Ensifer sp. PDNC004: one gene and its partner. The protein of the gene in region 1 binds, or shares a complex with, the protein of each later gene. Links are inferred from orthologs where the notes say so. Each region holds a gene or a part of one and is shown on either strand. Other genes may lie near its edges.

Region 1 (8,456 bases):
CCTTGCCGCCACGGCGCTGCGCGCGATAGGTCGTCAGCGGCACGCGCTTGATGTAGCCGAGATGCGAGACGGTCACGACCATGTCTTCACGGGCGATGAGATCCTCATCGTCCATGTCGGGGCCGCCCTCCATGATCTCGGACCGGCGCGGAGTGCCGAACTCGTCGCGGATGGCGACGAGCTCGTCCTTGACGATGCTCATGATGCGCAGGCGCGACGACAGGATGTCGAGGTAATCCTTGATTTCCTCGCCGATCTTGTTGAGTTCGTCGCCGATTTCGTCGCGGCCGAGCGCTGTCAGGCGCTGCAGGCGCAGGTCGAGAATGGCGCGGGCCTGCTCTTCCGAGAGGTTGTAGGTGCCGTCCTCGTTGATGCGGTGACGCGGGTCGTCGATCAAGCGGATGAGGCTCTCGACGTCATGGGCCGGCCAGCGGCGCTCCATCAACTGCTCGCGCGCCGTCTGAGGGTCCGGCGCATGGCGGATGAGCTTGATGATTTCGTCGATGTTGGCAACCGCGATGGCAAGGCCGACGAGCACATGGGCGCGGTCGCGTGCCTTGCGCAGCAGGTACTTCGTGCGCCGGCTAACGACTTCCTCGCGGAACGAGACGAAGGCGCGCAGCATGTCGAGCAGCGTCATGTGCTCCGGCTTGCCACCGTTCAACGCCACCATGTTGCAGCCAAACGAGGTCTGCAGCGGCGTGTAGCGGTAAAGCTGGTTCAGGATGACGTCGGCATTGGCGTCACGCTTGAGTTCGATGACGACGCGGTAGCCCTGGCGGTCCGATTCGTCGCGCAGGTCCGAGATGCCCTCGATACGCTTCTCGCGCACCAGCTCGGCCATCTTTTCGATCATCGTCGCCTTGTTCACCTGGAACGGGATCTCGGTGATGATGATCTGCTCGCGGTCGCCGCGCATCGGCTCGATATGGGCGCGGCCGCGCATGATGACGGAGCCGCGGCCGGTCTCGTAGGCCGAGCGGATGCCCGAGCGGCCAAGGATCAGCGCGCCAGTCGGGAAATCCGGGCCGGGGATGATTTCCATCAGTTCCGGCAGTTCGATCGCCGGATTGTCGATCAGCGCCATGCAGCCGTTGATGACTTCGACCAGGTTGTGCGGCGGAATGTTCGTCGCCATGCCGACGGCGATGCCGCCGGCGCCGTTGACGAGCAGGTTCGGGAACTTCGCGGGAACGACTGCCGGCTCCTGCAGGGTGCCGTCATAGTTGTCGCGGAAGTCGACCGTTTCCTTGTCGAGGTCGTCGAGCAGCGAATGGGCGGCCTTCTGCAGGCGGCATTCGGTGTAGCGCTCGGCTGCCGGCGGGTCGCCGTCGACGGAGCCGAAGTTGCCCTGGCCGTCGATCAGCGGCAGGCGGAGCGACCAGTCCTGCGCCATGCGCGCCAGCGCGTCGTAGATCGCGGCGTTGCCGTGCGGGTGGTACTTACCCATCACGTCCCCGGTCACGCGGGCGCATTTGACGTATTTCTTGTTCCAGTCGATGCCGAGCTCGCTCATCCCGTAGAGGATGCGGCGGTGCACGGGTTTCAGACCGTCACGCACGTCGGGAAGCGCGCGGCTGACGATAACGCTCATCGCGTAATCGAGATAGGACCGCTGCATTTCCTCGATGATGGAAATCGGCTCGATGCCTGGCGGAGTTTTTCCGCCGCCGGGGGTGCTTTGCTCAGTCAATGGTGATCACGATCTTTGTTCAGAATCAGTCGGATATTTATAGCGGATTGCCATCGGAAGCGCCAATTTGCGGCCTTTGGCGCCACTTGCCCGCCGGACTGTGAAGATGTCCTTGTAATGCCTTGATTCGCTGTGCGATTCACGCGGTTATCCCAGCAGGAACCGATGAGCCGCACGGCAGTTGTGAACAGTCTTTTGCCGCCGGAGCAGGCTTTTGTAGGGCATGGCGCGCGAAATCGGAAGAGCCTGGCCGCCAATGACGTCCACGGCGCCCGTTGCGCCCCACCTGGGCGCAGCGATTGCTCATTAAGCCCTTGCTGAGACTTTGTTTGTCGCCCCCTTCCCAAGCCAGCGCCGCTTGCCTAACAATACCTCATGCCACCGGGAAAACCCGGGGCGAAATCCGGAAGGGGAAACGGATGTTCAATGTCGATCTGCTGGTCAATGCGCTTACAACGCTTCTCGTCACGCTCGATCCGCCCGGCCTTGCGCCGATCTTCCTAAGCCTCACGGTCGGGCTCAGCCGCCAGGAGCGCTTTCAGGTGGCCACGCGCGGCTCGCTGATCGCCTTCTTCATTCTCGCGGCCTTCGCACTCTTCGGCAACAGTATCCTCGGCCTGCTCGGCATCTCGATCGGCGCCTTCCGCATCGCCGGCGGCCTGCTGCTCTTCTGGATCTCGTTCGAGATGATTTTCGAGAAGCGGCAGGAGCGCAAGGAAAAGACCGGCGAGAACGCGACGGTCAAGGATCACATCCACAACATCGCGGTCTTCCCACTCGCCCTGCCACTGATTGCCGGTCCCGGTGCGATCTCGGCGACCATCCTGCTTGCCGGATCGTTCCCGACCGCCGTCGAGCGTACCCAGCTCATCATCGTCATCGCGCTGTCGATCGTCAGCCTGTTCATGGCGCTCGTCATCGCCGAGCGCATCGACCGCTTTCTCGGCGTCACCGGTCGCGCCATCCTCACCCGCCTGCTCGGTGTGATCCTGGCGGCACTCGCCGTGCAGTTCGTCGTCGACGGCGTCAAATCCGCGATGGCGAGCTGAGGTCGGACGGCCGCGCGCATTCTTCGCCCGACGCCGTCGACAAAGACCGGAAACAAAAAACGCCACGTCCTTGGGACGTGGCGTTTTTCGTCAAAAGGATCCGCTTGCGATCAGAACGGAATATCGTCGTCCATATCGCGCGAGAAGCCACCACCCTGGCCGCCTTGACCGCCTTGACCACCCTGGCCACCGCCCGAACGGCCACCGCCGGAGGACTGGCGCGGCTGGTCGTAATCGTCGTAACCGCCGCCGCCATAGTTGCCGCCGCCGCCGAAGTCACCGGCTCCACCGCCGCCGCCACGGCTTACACCGGAGCCGCCGCCTTCGCCGCGGCCGTCAAGCATGGTCAGCGTCGAGTTGAAGCCCTGCAGGACCACTTCGGTCGAATAGCGGTCATTGCCGTTCTGGTCCTGCCACTTGCGGGTCTGCAGCGCGCCTTCGATATAGAGCTTGGCGCCCTTCTTGACGTACTGCTCGACGACCTTGCAGAGGCCTTCGTTGAACACCACCACCTGGTGCCACTCCGTCTTTTCCTTGCGCTCGCCGCTGTTGCGGTCGCGCCAGGTTTCCGAGGTTGCGATGCGCAGGTTGGCGATCGGCCGGCCGTCCTGCGTGCGCCGGATTTCCGGGTCTGCCCCGACATTTCCGATCAAGATCACCTTGTTGACGCTTCCAGCCATGTTGCTTTTCCCGTGGTTTCACCGGACCGTCGGCCCGGCTTGGAATTTCAAGAGCGCGCATCTTAGCGGTCTGAACCCGTCGATACGCCCCGCCTCACACATAATCCACAACAGTTTTGGTCGTTTTATGGGCGATTTGTTCTTTATTTGTTCTAGTATTTGACTATGATCCTGTCAACCGACTCGAATTGGCCGCCTGTTTTGCCGATTGCGCCTCGACATGGGCGTTAGCGTCATTACATAGGGGGCTTTCAACCGACATGCAAAAGCTGGCTTCCGATGAGTGAACTCAAGACCATCTCCATTCGTGGTGCGCGCGAGCACAATCTGAAAGGCATCGACCTCGATCTGCCGCGCAACAAGCTGATCGTGATGACCGGCCTTTCCGGCTCGGGCAAATCGTCGCTTGCCTTCGATACGATCTATGCCGAAGGCCAGCGCCGTTATGTCGAAAGCCTTTCGGCCTATGCGCGCCAGTTCCTCGAGATGATGCAGAAGCCGGATGTCGACCAGATCGACGGCCTGTCGCCAGCAATCTCGATCGAGCAGAAGACGACCTCGCGCAACCCGCGCTCGACGGTCGGTACGGTCACCGAAATCTACGACTATATGCGCCTGCTCTTTGCGCGCGTGGGCGTTCCCTATTCGCCGGCGACGGGTCTGCCGATCGAAAGCCAGACGGTCAGCCAGATGGTCGACCGGGTGCTCGAATTCGGCGAAGGCACGCGTCTTTATATCCTTGCGCCGCTCGTGCGTGGCCGCAAGGGCGAGTACAAGAAGGAACTCGCCGAGCTGATGAAGAAGGGCTTTCAGCGTGTCAAGGTCGACGGCACCTTCTACGAAATCGCCGAAGTTCCGGCACTCGACAAGAAGTATAAGCATGACATCGACGTCGTCGTCGACCGCGTCGTCGTCCGCCCCGACCTCGCCTCGCGCCTTGCCGACAGCCTTGAGACCTGCCTGACGCTCGCCGATGGCCTTGCCGTGGCCGAATTCGCCGACAAGCCGTTACCGCCAGAAGAAACCGCCGCTGGCGGTTCGGCCAACAAGTCGCTGAACGAAACCCACGAGCGCGTGCTGTTTTCGGAGAAGTTCGCCTGCCCGGTTTCCGGCTTCACCATTTCCGAGATCGAGCCGCGGCTGTTCTCGTTCAACAATCCCTTCGGCGCCTGCCCGACCTGCGACGGTCTCGGCAGCCAGCAGAAGATCGACACGGCGCTGATCGTGCCGGAAGAGCATCGGACGCTGCGCGACGGCGCAATTGCGCCCTGGGCGAAATCCTCGTCGCCCTACTACAACCAGACTCTGGAAGCGCTCGGCAAGGTCTTCGGCTTCAAGCTCGGTAGCCGCTGGAACGAGCTGTCCGCTGCGGCGCAGAACGCGATCCTGCACGGAACGGAAGAAAAGATCGTCTTCCATTATGAGGATGGCGCCCGCTCCTACAACACCACCAAGAACTTCGAGGGCATCGTGCCCAACCTCGAGCGCCGCTGGAAGGAAACCGACAGCGCCTGGGCGCGCGAGGAGATCGAGCGCTATATGTCGGCTGCGCCCTGCCCGGCCTGCGCCGGTTTCCGCCTGAAGCCGGAAGCGCTGGCGGTCAAGATCGACAAGCTGCATATCGGTCAGGTGACCGAGATGTCGATCCGCATCGCCCGTGACTGGTTCGAGGCCCTGCCGGAACGTCTGAATGCCAAGCAGAACGAAATCGCCGTCCGCATCCTGAAGGAAATCCGCGACAGGCTGCGCTTCCTCAACGATGTCGGTCTTGAGTATCTGAGCCTGTCGCGCAATTCCGGAACGCTTTCAGGCGGTGAAAGCCAGCGCATCCGGCTGGCCTCGCAGATCGGCTCGGGGCTGACAGGCGTTCTTTACGTGCTCGACGAGCCGTCGATCGGCTTGCATCAACGCGACAACGCCCGCCTGCTCGACACGCTTCGGCATCTGCGCGACATCGGCAACACGGTGATCGTCGTCGAGCATGATGAAGACGCGATCCTGACATCCGACTACGTCGTCGATATCGGCCCGGCTGCCGGCATCCACGGCGGCGAGGTCATCGCACAAGGGTCGCCGTCGGACATCATGGCCAATCCGAAATCGCTGACCGGCAAATATCTGTCCGGCGAGCTTTCGGTCGCCGTTCCCTCCGAACGCCGCAAGCCGAAGAAGAAAAAGGAAATCACCGTTGTCGGCGCCCGCGCCAACAACCTGAAGAACGTCACCGCCTCGATCCCGCTCGGCGTCTTCACCGCGGTTACCGGCGTCTCCGGCGGCGGCAAGTCGACCTTCCTGATCGAGACGCTTTACAAGGCCGCCGCCCGCCGCATCATGGGCGCGCGCGAAAACCCGGCCGAGCACGACCGCATCGATGGCTTCGAGCATATCGACAAGGTGATCGACATCGACCAGTCGCCGATCGGCCGTACGCCGCGCTCGAACCCGGCGACCTATACCGGCGCCTTCACGCCGATCCGCGACTGGTTCGCCGGCCTGCCGGAGGCCAAGGCGCGCGGCTATCAGCCGGGCCGTTTCTCCTTCAACGTCAAGGGCGGCCGCTGCGAGGCCTGCCAGGGCGACGGCGTCATCAAGATCGAGATGCACTTCCTGCCGGATGTCTACGTCACCTGCGACGTCTGCCATGGCAAGCGCTACAACCGCGAAACGCTCGATGTGCATTTCAAGGGCAAGTCGATCGCCGACGTGCTCGACATGACCGTCGAAGAAGGCGTCGACTTCTTCGCCGCCGTTCCCTCGGTGCGCGACAAGCTCGTCACGCTCAACCAGGTCGGTCTCGGCTATATCAAGGTCGGCCAGCAGGCCAACACGCTTTCGGGCGGTGAAGCCCAGCGCGTCAAGCTTGCCAAGGAACTGTCGAAGCGCTCGACCGGCCGCACGCTCTATATCCTCGACGAGCCGACCACCGGCTTGCATTTCCACGATGTAGCCAAGCTTCTTGAAGTCTTGCATGAGCTGGTCAACCAGGGCAATTCGGTCGTCGTCATCGAGCACAATCTGGAAGTCATCAAGACCGCCGACTGGGTGATCGACTTCGGCCCTGAAGGCGGCGACGGCGGCGGCGAGGTCATCGCCAAGGGCACGCCGGAAGACATCGTGAAAGAGAAGCGGTCCTATACCGGCCAGTTCCTGAAGGAGCTGCTGGAGCGCCGGCCGATGAAGAAGGTCGAAGCGGCGGAGTAGGTTCGCCGAACTGGTCGGCGCGCTTCAGGAGTGTTGGCATGATGCGGCCTGCTCGTCTCAAAGATCTGGCCGCCGTGCAGAGCGTGACGGAGGCGGCCTATGAGCCCTATCAGGCGCTGCTTGGTGGGCCGCCGCTCCCGGTCACCGAAGACTACGCGCCTCGTATCCTTCGTGGCGAAGTCTGGCTTCGGGAGCGAAATGAGGCTGTCTCGGCGCTTGCCGTTGTCGAACGGCACGCCGATCACCTTATGATCTTCAGCCTGGCGGTTGCCCCGGCCTATCAGCGCCAGGGGCTCGGTATCGAATTGCTGCGCTTCGTGGATGCCAAGGCGGCCGAGTGGGGCTTGCCGGAGGTGCGGCTCTACACCAATTCACGCATGGAGCGAAACATTGCGCTCTATCGCGCCTATGGATTTCAAGAAACGGGTCGCCGACCCAATCCCTATCGTCCAGGGTGGACACTCGTGGACATGACGAAATCGATCAAAGAGTAAAAAGTAGGCGGTCAAGCGATGGCCGTCGTTGAGGAGGATGGCATGGCAAAATCCGGAAAGATCCGCGTTGGTATCGGCGGCTGGACCTTCGAGCCCTGGGAAGGCACCTTCTATCCCGACACGCTGGCAAAGAAGCGGCAGCTTGAATTTGCCGGCAAAGAGCTTCGGGCGATCGAGGTGAACGGCACTTATTACTCGTCGCAGAAGCCTGCGACCTTCGCCAAGTGGGCGTCGGAGGTGCCCGATGATTTCATCTTCTCCCTGAAGGCGAGCCGCTTCGTCACCAACCGCAAGGTTCTGTCGGAAGCCGGCGAATCCATGGAGCGTTTCCTGACGCAGGGACTGACCGAGCTTGGCCCCCATCTCGGCCCCATCCTCTGGCAGTTCGCGCCGACGAAGAAGTTCGAGCCCGACGATTTCGAAGGCTTTTTGAAGCTTCTGCCGGAGAAACAGGACGGCTTGCCACTGCGCCATGTGGTCGAGGTCCGCAATCCGACCTTCCAGTCTCCGGATTTTGTCTCGCTGCTGGAGAAATACGGCGTCGCCGTCGTGCTCGCCGAGCATGCTGACTATCCGATGATCGCCGATGTCACCGCCGATTTCGTCTATCTCCGCCTGCAGAAGGGCAGCGACGAGATCAAGACCTGCTATGCCGCCGACAAGCTCGACCTCTGGGCCGATCGCGCCAAGGCGTTTGCAGCCGGCGACGAGCCGAGCGGCCTTGAGAAAAGTGCGCCTGATCGCAAGGCCAAGAAGGAACCGCGCGACGTGTTCGCCTACTTCATCACCGAGGGCAAGGTGAATGCACCGAACGGCGCACGCGAGCTGCAAAAGCGCGTCGACTGACATCAGCGGGCCAGATTGCGCGCAGACGCGTCTGGCCCGCTTGGAGCGCATCGGCGCCCGCGAACCATACCACTCGCTTTAGTCCCAGGCCTGTCGCAGGGCGTCGATGATCTCCTCCCGCGGGCTGCGCCGACGTCGGCTGCGAACAGATACCGGTGCTTACGGGACCGTTAATAAACGAATCACTGCCCCACCCCATATCACTTTCACTGATGCAACCGAGCCTGCCGTAAGGGACACTTTTTATGCGGGTTTTTACCCGTCAAAATTTCGTTTGGGCGCCGACCGTTGCGTCAGTCTCACAGGCAACCTCCGGAAGTGCCTGATTTTCATGGCATTGGCCGATGTCCCCGTTTTCCACAGCTGACCCACACAACATCTAGGGCTCAAACTTCCGTCACAAACCACCCCTTGACGCCCCCGGACGATTCACGGTTAATGGATTTCACGTTGCAACGGCGGCGGACCGGATTGTTCAAGTCCCGGTTCCTCT
Region 2 (9,024 bases), 140 kb from region 1 along the record:
GATCAGGAAGCCGTCCTCGCTGTCGCGCAGGATCGAGAGCCGGGCACGGCCGGTTTCGCCGAGCGGACCCTTGTAGAGCAGGATGCAGGTGGATGCCTCGTCGCCACGGCCGACGCGGCCGCGCAGCTGGTGAAGCTGGGCAAGGCCGAAGCGTTCGGCATGCTCGATCACCATGATCGTCGCGTCCGGCACGTCGACGCCGACTTCGACGACGGTGGTCGCGACCAGCAGGCGGATCTCGCCGTTCTTGAAGGCGAGCATGACGGCGTCTTTCTCCGCGCCGTTCATGCGGCCGTGCACCAGGCCGACATTGTTGCCGAAGCGCTTGGCAAGGCTCTCGTATCGTTCTTCGGCCGACATGACATCGACGGCTTCGGACTCTTCCACGAGCGGGCAGATCCAGTAGGCCTTCTTGCCCTCGCGTAGTGCGGCGTCGAGCCGATCGACGATATCGTCCACGCGTTCCGTTGGGATCGTCACGGTCTGGATCGGCTTTCGTCCGGCGGGCTTTTCGGTGAGCTTCGACACATCCATGTCGCCAAAGGCGGCAAGCACGAGGGTGCGCGGGATGGGCGTTGCGGTCATGACCAGCATATGCGGCGAGATGCCCTTGGCGGTCAGGCGCAGGCGCTGGTGAACGCCGAAGCGATGCTGTTCGTCGACGACGGCCAGCGTCAGCTCCTTGTAGCTCACCGTATCCTGGAAAAGCGCATGCGTGCCAATCACCATCCGGGTCTCACCGGAGGCGATCCGTTCGACAATGGCGTCGCGTTCCTTGCCCTTCGTGCGGCCGGTCAAAACGTCGATGGCGATGCCGGCAGGGGCGGCCATTCTGGCAAGCGTCGCATGGTGCTGGCGTGCGAGGATTTCCGTCGGCGCCATCAGCACCGCCTGCCCGCCGGATTCGACGGCTGCCAGCATGGCCATCAGTGCCACCATCGTCTTGCCGGAGCCGACATCGCCCTGCAGCAGCCGGAGCATGCGGTCCGTCCCGGCCATGTCCTTCAGGATGTCGGCGATTGCCGTCGACTGGCTGTTCGTCAACGAAAAGGGAAGGGCGTCGATGACCGGACGAGAAAGCACGCCGGTCGCGTGAACCGGTACTCCCGCGACCTTGCGCAGGCGCTGGCGAACGAGAGCCAGGGACAATTGACCGGCGAGAAACTCGTCATAGGCAAGGCGGCGGCGGGCGGGGGCCTGCGGATCGAGGTCCGTCGCGTCGCGCGGATCGTGCAGCGCGCGAAAACTCTCGGCCGCGGTGCCGAAACCCTGCTTCGCCAGCAGCGCATCGTCCATCCATTCCGGCATTTCCGGGACGCGGGCGACGGCTGCCTCGATCGACTTACGCAATATCCTTGGTGAAAGTCCTGCCGTCAGCCCGTAAACCGGCTCGACCAGCGGCAGGTTTTCCGCCTCGCTGGCCCGAACCGCATAATCCGGGTGAACCATGGACGGGCGGCCGTTGAACCACTCGACCTTGCCGCTGACGATGACCGTCTCGTCGACCGGCAGCGATTTTTCCAGCCAGTTGCCCTTGACGCGGAAATAGGTGAGCGCCAGTTCCCCGGTCTCGTCATGCAGGAAGACGCGATAGGGCAGGTTGGGCTTGCCGCGCGGCGGCGGCTGGTGGCGATCGACCCGACCAGTGATGGTGACGATCACTCCTTGCGGCGCGTGGGCGATGCCCGGCTGCTGGCGCCGGTCGATCAGCGAATGCGGCGCGTGAAAAACGAGGTCGACTACCCGGCAGTCCTCGATCGTCTCGCGACCGAGCAAACGGGCATAGAGTTCGCCGATCTTCGGGCCGATGCCTGGAAGCGTGTCGAGCGGAGAGAAGAGCGGATCGAGCAGTGTGGGGCGCATGGCGATGAAATTGCGACGATAATTCGGGCTTTGGCAAGGCTGACAATCGGCTATTCAGAGTTTATAGAGCCGTTGACGACAAACCGTACCCCAAAGCCTTGCGCGTTCGTCCGAGTGTGCGGGCGTCATCGCGGGCGGCAGGAAGGAATTTCCCATGACCGGAATATCTCGCACCAGCGCCGATCTCGATCCGCGTCGACGGCGGATCCTGTTTCGCGCCTGGCATCGCGGCATTCGCGAGATGGATCTGATCCTCGGGCAGTTTGCCGAGGCCGAGCTCTCGACGCTTTCTGAAGCACAGCTCGACGAACTCGAGACGATCATGGGCGAGGAAGACAACGATCTCGTCAAGTGGATCATCGGCGAACAGCCGGTGCCGGCTCGCTATCAGACGCAGATGTTTCAGCGCATCGCTGCCTATCGTCCGGATTTCGACAAGCTTCCCGAAGAGATGAAATAGACCGATGATGCTGGCTGGCCTTGATCCGAAGAAGATTGTCGAAGCACAGCGAGAGATCACGATCGGGCCGGTCCCTTCCGGTGCCGAGGCGCTGATCCTCGCCGAGTTGGCCCGTGCAGGCCAGCCGGTCGCCTACATTCTTTCGGACGGCCAGCGGATCGCCGATCTGGAACAGGTCCTCTCATTCGTCGCGCCCGACATTCCGGTGCTGACGCTTCCCGGTTGGGACTGCCTTCCCTATGACCGCGTCTCGCCGAGCGCCGACACCTCGGCACGGCGGCTGGCGGCGCTGAGTGCCTTGATTGCGCACAAGAAGAAGCCGCATGCGGCGATCGTGCTGGTCACGGTCAACGCCGCGCTCCAGAAGATCTCACCGCAGGACGTGATCCAGAGCCTGGCGTTCTCGGCTCGTCCGGGCAATCAGGTGCGCATGGACGACATCGCGCTGCGGCTGGAGCGCAACGGCTTCGAGCGCGTTGCGACCGTGCGCGAGGTTGGCGAATACGCGGTGCGTGGTGGCATCCTCGATGTCTTCGTGCCCGGAAGCGGCGAGCCGCTGCGCCTCGATTTCTTCGGCGACACACTCGAAACCATCCGCTCCTTCGATCCGGCAAGCCAGCGCACCACCGGTCAGGTCCGCTCCCTCGATCTCAATCCTATGAGCGAGGTGTCGCTGACGCCCGAAACGATCAGCCACTTCCGCAAGCACTACCTATCGCTGTTCGGTGCGACGACCCGCGACGACGCGCTTTACCAGGCTGTCTCCGAAGGCCGGCGTTATGCCGGCATGGAGCATTGGCTGCCGCTGTTCTATGACGGGCTGGAGACGGTCTTCGACTATCTCGACGGCTTCCGTATCGTCACCGATCATCTGGCGCGCGAGGCCGCGGCCGAGCGCTCGAAGCTCATTCTCGACTATTATGACGCCCGTCTGGCCTCGGCGTCTCCGGGCAAGGCGCAGGCCACCCAGGGCACGCCCTACAAGCCCGTTCCGCCGGAACTGCTTTATCTGAGCGCGCATGGCTTCAACGCCGGCCTGAGCTCACGCGATGCCATTCGCCTCTCGCCCTTCAACGAGCACGAGGGCGAGGCCCGCCAGGTGATCTCGGTCGATGCGCGCCAGGGCATGCGCTGGGCGAAGTCGGCGGGCGAGGGCGAAGCCGAAAGCGAACGCGTCAACGTCTTCGATCAGGCGGTCAAATACATCGCCGAGCGGCGCTCGAAGGGTGCCAAGGTAGTGATCTCAGGCTGGAGCGAAGGCTCGCTCGACCGCCTGCTCCAGGTGCTTGCCGAACACGGTCTCGGCAACGTCAAGCCGATCAAGGCGCTCGCCGAGGTCAAGTCGCTGAAGCCGGGTGAAGCGGCCGCGGCCGTGCTCAGTATCGAGGCCGGATTCGAGACGGGTGATCTCGTCATCATCGGCGAGCAGGACATCCTGGGCGACCGCATGGTCCGCCGCTCGAAGCGGCGCAAGCGCGGTGCCGACTTCATCGCCGAAGTCGCAGGCCTCGACGAGGGCAGCTATGTCGTGCACGCCGAACACGGCATCGGCCGTTTCGTCGGCCTGCGCACCATTGAGGCGGTCGGCGCGCCCCATGATTGCCTCGAGCTCGTCTATGCCGACGATGCCAAGCTGTTCCTGCCGGTCGAAAACATCGAGCTTCTGTCGCGCTACGGCTCGGAAGGTACCGATGCGATCCTCGACAAGCTCGGCGGCGTTGCCTGGCAGGCGCGCAAGGCCAAGCTCAAGAAGCGGCTGCTCGATATGGCCGGCGGCCTGATCCGCATCGCTGCCGAACGCCATACGCGCCGCGCGCCGGTGCTGGCCGCGCAGGACGGCGTCTATGACGAGTTTGCCGCCCGCTTCCCCTATGACGAGACCGAAGACCAGCTGAACTCGATCGAGGCCGTGCGCGAAGACCTCGGCAGCGGCCGTCCGATGGACCGCCTGGTCTGCGGCGACGTCGGCTTCGGCAAGACCGAAGTGGCGTTGCGCGCAGCCTTCATTGCCGCCATGAACGGCGTGCAGGTGGCGGTCGTCGTGCCGACGACGCTGCTTGCCCGCCAGCATTTCAAGACATTTTCCGAACGCTTCCGCGGCCTGCCGATCCGCATCCAACAGGCATCCCGTCTCGTCGGCTCCAAGGAACTGGCGCTGACGAAGAAGGAAGTGGCCGATGGCAAGACCGATGTCGTCGTCGGCACCCACGCGCTCCTCGGCACGTCGGTCAACTTTGCCAATCTCGGCCTCTTGATCATCGACGAAGAGCAGCACTTCGGCGTCAAGCACAAGGAGCGGCTGAAGGAACTGAAGTCGGACGTCCACGTCTTGACGCTTTCGGCAACGCCGATCCCGCGCACGCTGCAACTGGCGCTGACGGGTGTCCGCGAACTGTCGCTGATCACCACGCCGCCGGTCGACCGCATGGCGGTGCGCACCTTCATCTCGCCTTTCGACGCGCTGGTGATCCGCGAAACGCTGATGCGCGAGCACTATCGCGGCGGCCAGAGCTTCTATGTCTGCCCGCGCTTGAGTGACCTGTCCGAAATCCATGATTTCCTGAAGTCGGACGTTCCGGAGCTGAAGGTGGCGGTTGCCCACGGCCAGATGCCGGCAACCGAGCTCGAAGACATCATGAACGCTTTTTATGACGGGCGTTACGATGTGCTTCTTTCGACGACGATCGTCGAATCCGGTCTCGACGTGCCGACGGCCAACACGCTGATCGTACACCGCGCCGATATGTTCGGTCTTGCCCAGCTCTACCAGCTTCGCGGCCGCGTCGGCCGCTCGAAGGTGCGCGCCTTCGCGCTGTTCACGCTGCCGGTCAACAAGACGCTGACGGGTATGGCAGAGCGCCGGCTGAAGGTGCTGCAATCGCTGGATACGCTTGGCGCCGGCTTCCAGCTGGCGAGCCACGACCTCGATATCCGCGGCGCCGGAAACCTGCTGGGCGAAGAACAGTCGGGCCATATCAAGGAAGTCGGCTTCGAGCTTTACCAGCAGATGCTCGAGGAAGCGGTCGCCGAACTCAAGGGCGAGGAAGAGATCCACGACACCGGCTGGTCGCCGCAGATTTCGGTCGGAACGCCGGTCATGATCCCGGAACACTACGTGCCGGACCTGCATCTGAGGCTCGGTCTCTATCGCCGCCTCGGCGAACTGACGGACCTCAAGGAGATCGACGGTTTCGGCGCCGAGATGATCGACCGCTTCGGCCCGCTGCCGATCGAGGTCCAGCACCTGTTGAAGATCGTCTACATCAAGTCGCTCTGCCGCACGGCAAATGTCGAGAAGCTCGATGCCGGCCCGAAGGGCGTCGTCGTGCAGTTCCGCAACAAGGAATTCCCGAACCCGGCGGCACTCGTCGGCTACATCGCTAAGCAGGGCACGCTTTCGAAGATCCGGCCCGACCAAAGCATCTTCTTCCAGCGCGAACTGCCAACACCGGAAAAGCGCCTGTCGGGTGCAGCAATGGTGATGACCCAGCTCGCCGGCCTGGCGAAGTAACAAAAAACCGTACTGCCGCGTGGTGCGGCAGTACGGTCAGGTCTGTCGAAGCAGATCTGTTTCGGCTCGCCGCGCGATCAGTTCGGCTTGCCGCTCGCCTTCATCTCGGCGATTTCACGTACCGCATTGGTCAAGACGTCGACCGATTGGGCGCCCATCACCGCATATTGTCCTTCGAGGATAAAGCAGGGGACACCGGTCACGCCCATTTCGCGGGCCATGCCGACCTCCTCCTTGACCGCGTCCTTGTCGGCATCGGAACCAAGCAGTGCTGCAATGACGGGGCGGTCGAGGCCGGCCTGCTCGGCAATATCGAGAAGCACGGCGTGGTCGCCGACATTTCGGCCTTCTTCGAAATTGGCCTTGAACAGCAGGCCGACGACGGCCGACTGCGCTTGCTCGCCGTTGGTTGCGGCCCAGCGGACAAGCCGATGAGCGTCAAGCGTGTTCGGGCTGATCTTCACCGCATCGAAATCGAAGGCGATGCCGTCGGCATTGCCGAGTTCGCGCAGCGTGTCGTGAGCGCGGTCGACGGCCGCCTGGCCGCCGAGCTTCTCGGCAAGATGCCGCTTGTGATCGATCCCCTCGGGCGGCAGGTCTGGATTGAGCTGGTAGGGGCGCCAGTTGACCGTGACAAGCACGTCCGGAACGTTGGCAATCGCCTGGTCGAGCCGAGCCTTGCCGAGATAGCACCAGGGACAAACGACGTCCGAGACGATATCGATGCTGACGGTTTGCATGGTGTGGGCGCCTTTCCTTTTTCCGGTATGACGGCGAGATAAGCCGGTTTGGCCCGGCTTTCAATGCGTTACCAAAAGGGAACCGACCCTCTATTGCGCGTCTTGATCCCACCAGGTCGGAAGCTGGTAGCCGTAGAGCGGCATCACGTCCGGCCGGCCTATATGCTTGCGCCGCGCCACCCACTGGGCGTCGAGGTGGTAGAGCGGCACCAGGTAGGAGTTGTTGACGAGCAACCGGTCATGCGCGCGCACGGCCGCCGTGAAATCTTCGCTCGTGCGGGCCTGCAGGATGTTGTTGACCATCCGATCGACGTCCTTGTCGGCGACGCCAGCGAAGTTGTCGCTGCCTTGTCGGTCGCGCGCCTGCGAGGTCCAGCGCCCGGCCTGCTCGATGCCGGGTGACAGCGTCGAGGGGAAGGATTTGATGATCACGTCGTAATCGAAGGACTGGCTGCGCTGCTGGTACTGCGAATCGTCGACGGTACGCACGGTCGCCTGGATGCCGAGAGGGGCGAGAAACCGCTGGTAGGCGAGCGCAATTTTTTCCTGGCCGGCATTCTGGCTCATGATCTCGAAGGCAAGCGGCTTGCCCTGCGGATCGACCATCTTGCCGTCCTTGATCTGATAGCCGGCCTCGCGCATCAATGAGACGGCGACACGCAGCACGTTACGGTCGCGGCCGGACGCGTCGGTCACCGGCAGGCGGTAGGTGCCGTCGAGGATCGCCGGGTTGATTCGATCGCGGGCGTCGCCGATCAGGCCGAGTTCTCGGTCGTCGGCCGGTGCGCCGAGAAAGCTCAGCGTCGAGTTCTGCCAGTAGCTCTGGGTGCGCGTATAGGCGCTGTCGAAGAGGTTCTTGTTGACCCACTCGAAGTCGAACACCAGCGCCAGACCTTGGCGGAGCTTCAGATTGTCGAACATCGGCCGGCGGGTATTGAAGACAATGCCAAGCATGCCCGACGGCGTCTTTGGCGTGAAGGTTTCCTTGACGACGTCGCCGGAGCGAACGGCCGGGAAATCGTAGCCGCGCGCCCATTTGGTGGCGCTGCCTTCGGGATAGATGTCGATCTCGCCCTTCTTGAAGGCTTCGAACAACGAGTTCTCCTGGAGGAAATACTCAACAGAGATCTCGTCGTAATTGTCTTGGCCGACCTTCGAGGGCAGGTCCTTCGCCCAATAGTCCGGGTTTCGCTTGTAGACGATGCGCTCGCCCGGCTTCACCTCGGCCACGCGATAGGGGCCGGAGCCGAGCGGCGGCTTCAGCGTCGTCTGGTCAAAGGTCGCGAGGTCGATGGCATGTTTCGGCAGCACTGGCGACAGGCCGAGCAGAAGCGGCAGCTCACGGTCGGCATCCTCGGTGAAGGTGAAACGCACGCTACGCTCGCCGACTTTCTCGAGTTTCGCCACCTTGGCCATGCGGTTGCTGAAGGGGACACGTCCCTTGTCGCGCAGCAGCTCGAAGCTGAAGATCACGTCCTCGGCGGTCACCGGCTGCCCGTCGGCCCAGCGGGCCTTCGGGTTGAGATTGAACTGGATGAAGGTCCGGTCGTCGTCCCACTCCACGGTTTCGGCGAGCAGGCCGTACATGGTGAAGGCTTCGTCGCGCGAGCGCTGCATCAGCGATTCGTAGACGAGGTTGCCGTATTCCGGATCCCACATGCCGCGCGCGGTCGTTCGCATGCTCTTCAGGATGAAGGGATTGAGGCTGTCGAAGCTGCCGACGACGCCGTAGGAGATCTTTCCACCCTTTTTTACGTCCGGATTGACGTAGGGAAAGTTCTTGAAATCGGCAGGCAGCGCCGGCTCTCCGTGCATGGCAATCGCATGGACAGGAGCGGCTGCCGCAGGAGCGCCGAATGAAGTGGTGGTCAGGATCAGCGCCAGACCGGAAAGAATTGCACGCAAGGTCACCTCCCGTGAGGGGTATCAACAGGCCGATTCCCCGAACGTTACCAATGCCGACGGATGAATCCAACCGATCCGCGGTCCAAATTCCGCCCAGTATGAAGTCAAAAAATGACAGGAAACACTGGATAATCGAAGCGAGCCAATGTAACAGGTGTTTCCGGAAACGGGGTCATGCATTTGCCTTATTTGGCCAACAGGACAACGGCGGCTGACGATACTCACCTGCGGAACAACTGTTCCGTTACCGGATTTCAGGAGACGGAATCACAATGATGTTCAAGTCGAATATTGCAAAACGTTCGGGCATGGCAGCGCTGGCGCTCACTGTAGCTGCTGCGGGCGTTCCGAGCGTTGCGTCTGCACAGCAGGCTGGCGGCAAGCCGCCGCAGGGCTGGTTCAAGGTTTGCACCAAGCAGGAAGACAACGATGTCTGCATCGTGCAGAACCTGCTGACCGCCAACAACGGCCAGCTCGTGACCGCTGTCGGCCTCATCACCGTTTCCGGCAAGGTCAACCGCAAGATCATGCAGGTTTCGGTACCG

The links.
Region 2: the proteins of uvrA (region 1) and mfd are in contact, whole or in part, in a crystal structure (PDB 4DFC), measured with the Escherichia coli proteins. The link is inferred for Ensifer sp. PDNC004 from one-to-one orthologs.

The regions. Positions count from the first base shown.
Region 1 is NZ_CP070353.1:965,503-973,958, forward strand. The notes cover bases 3,384-6,823. They hold uvrA (excinuclease ABC subunit UvrA), read left to right. Parts: upstream 3,384-3,701; coding sequence 3,702-6,623; downstream 6,624-6,823. Other genes in these bases: JVX98_RS12640 (single-stranded DNA-binding protein), read right to left, coding at 3,384-3,422; JVX98_RS12650 (N-acetyltransferase), read left to right, coding at 6,665-6,823. Also shown: gyrA (DNA gyrase subunit A), read right to left, coding at 1-1,693; JVX98_RS12635 (MarC family protein), read left to right, coding at 2,113-2,742; more of JVX98_RS12640, read right to left, coding at 2,853-3,383; more of JVX98_RS12650, read left to right, coding at 6,824-7,117; JVX98_RS12655 (DUF72 domain-containing protein), read left to right, coding at 7,160-7,963. UniProt on the Escherichia coli protein: The UvrABC repair system catalyzes the recognition and processing of DNA lesions. UvrA is an ATPase and a DNA-binding protein. A damage recognition complex composed of 2 UvrA and 2 UvrB subunits scans DNA for abnormalities.
Region 2 is NZ_CP070353.1:1,109,738-1,118,761, reverse strand. What follows is about bases 2,027-6,034. They hold mfd (transcription-repair coupling factor), read left to right. Parts: upstream 2,027-2,330; coding sequence 2,331-5,834; downstream 5,835-6,034. Other genes in these bases: JVX98_RS13645 (DsbA family oxidoreductase), read right to left, coding at 5,912-6,034; JVX98_RS13655 (succinate dehydrogenase assembly factor 2), read left to right, coding at 2,027-2,323. Also shown: ATP-dependent DNA helicase RecG, read right to left, coding at 1-1,863; more of JVX98_RS13655, read left to right, coding at 2,018-2,026; more of JVX98_RS13645, read right to left, coding at 6,035-6,574; JVX98_RS13640 (extracellular solute-binding protein), read right to left, coding at 6,665-8,479; JVX98_RS13635 (invasion associated locus B family protein), read left to right, coding at 8,752-9,024. UniProt on the Escherichia coli protein: Couples transcription and DNA repair by recognizing RNA polymerase (RNAP) stalled at DNA lesions. Mediates ATP-dependent release of RNAP and its truncated transcript from the DNA, and recruitment of nucleotide excision repair machinery to the damaged site.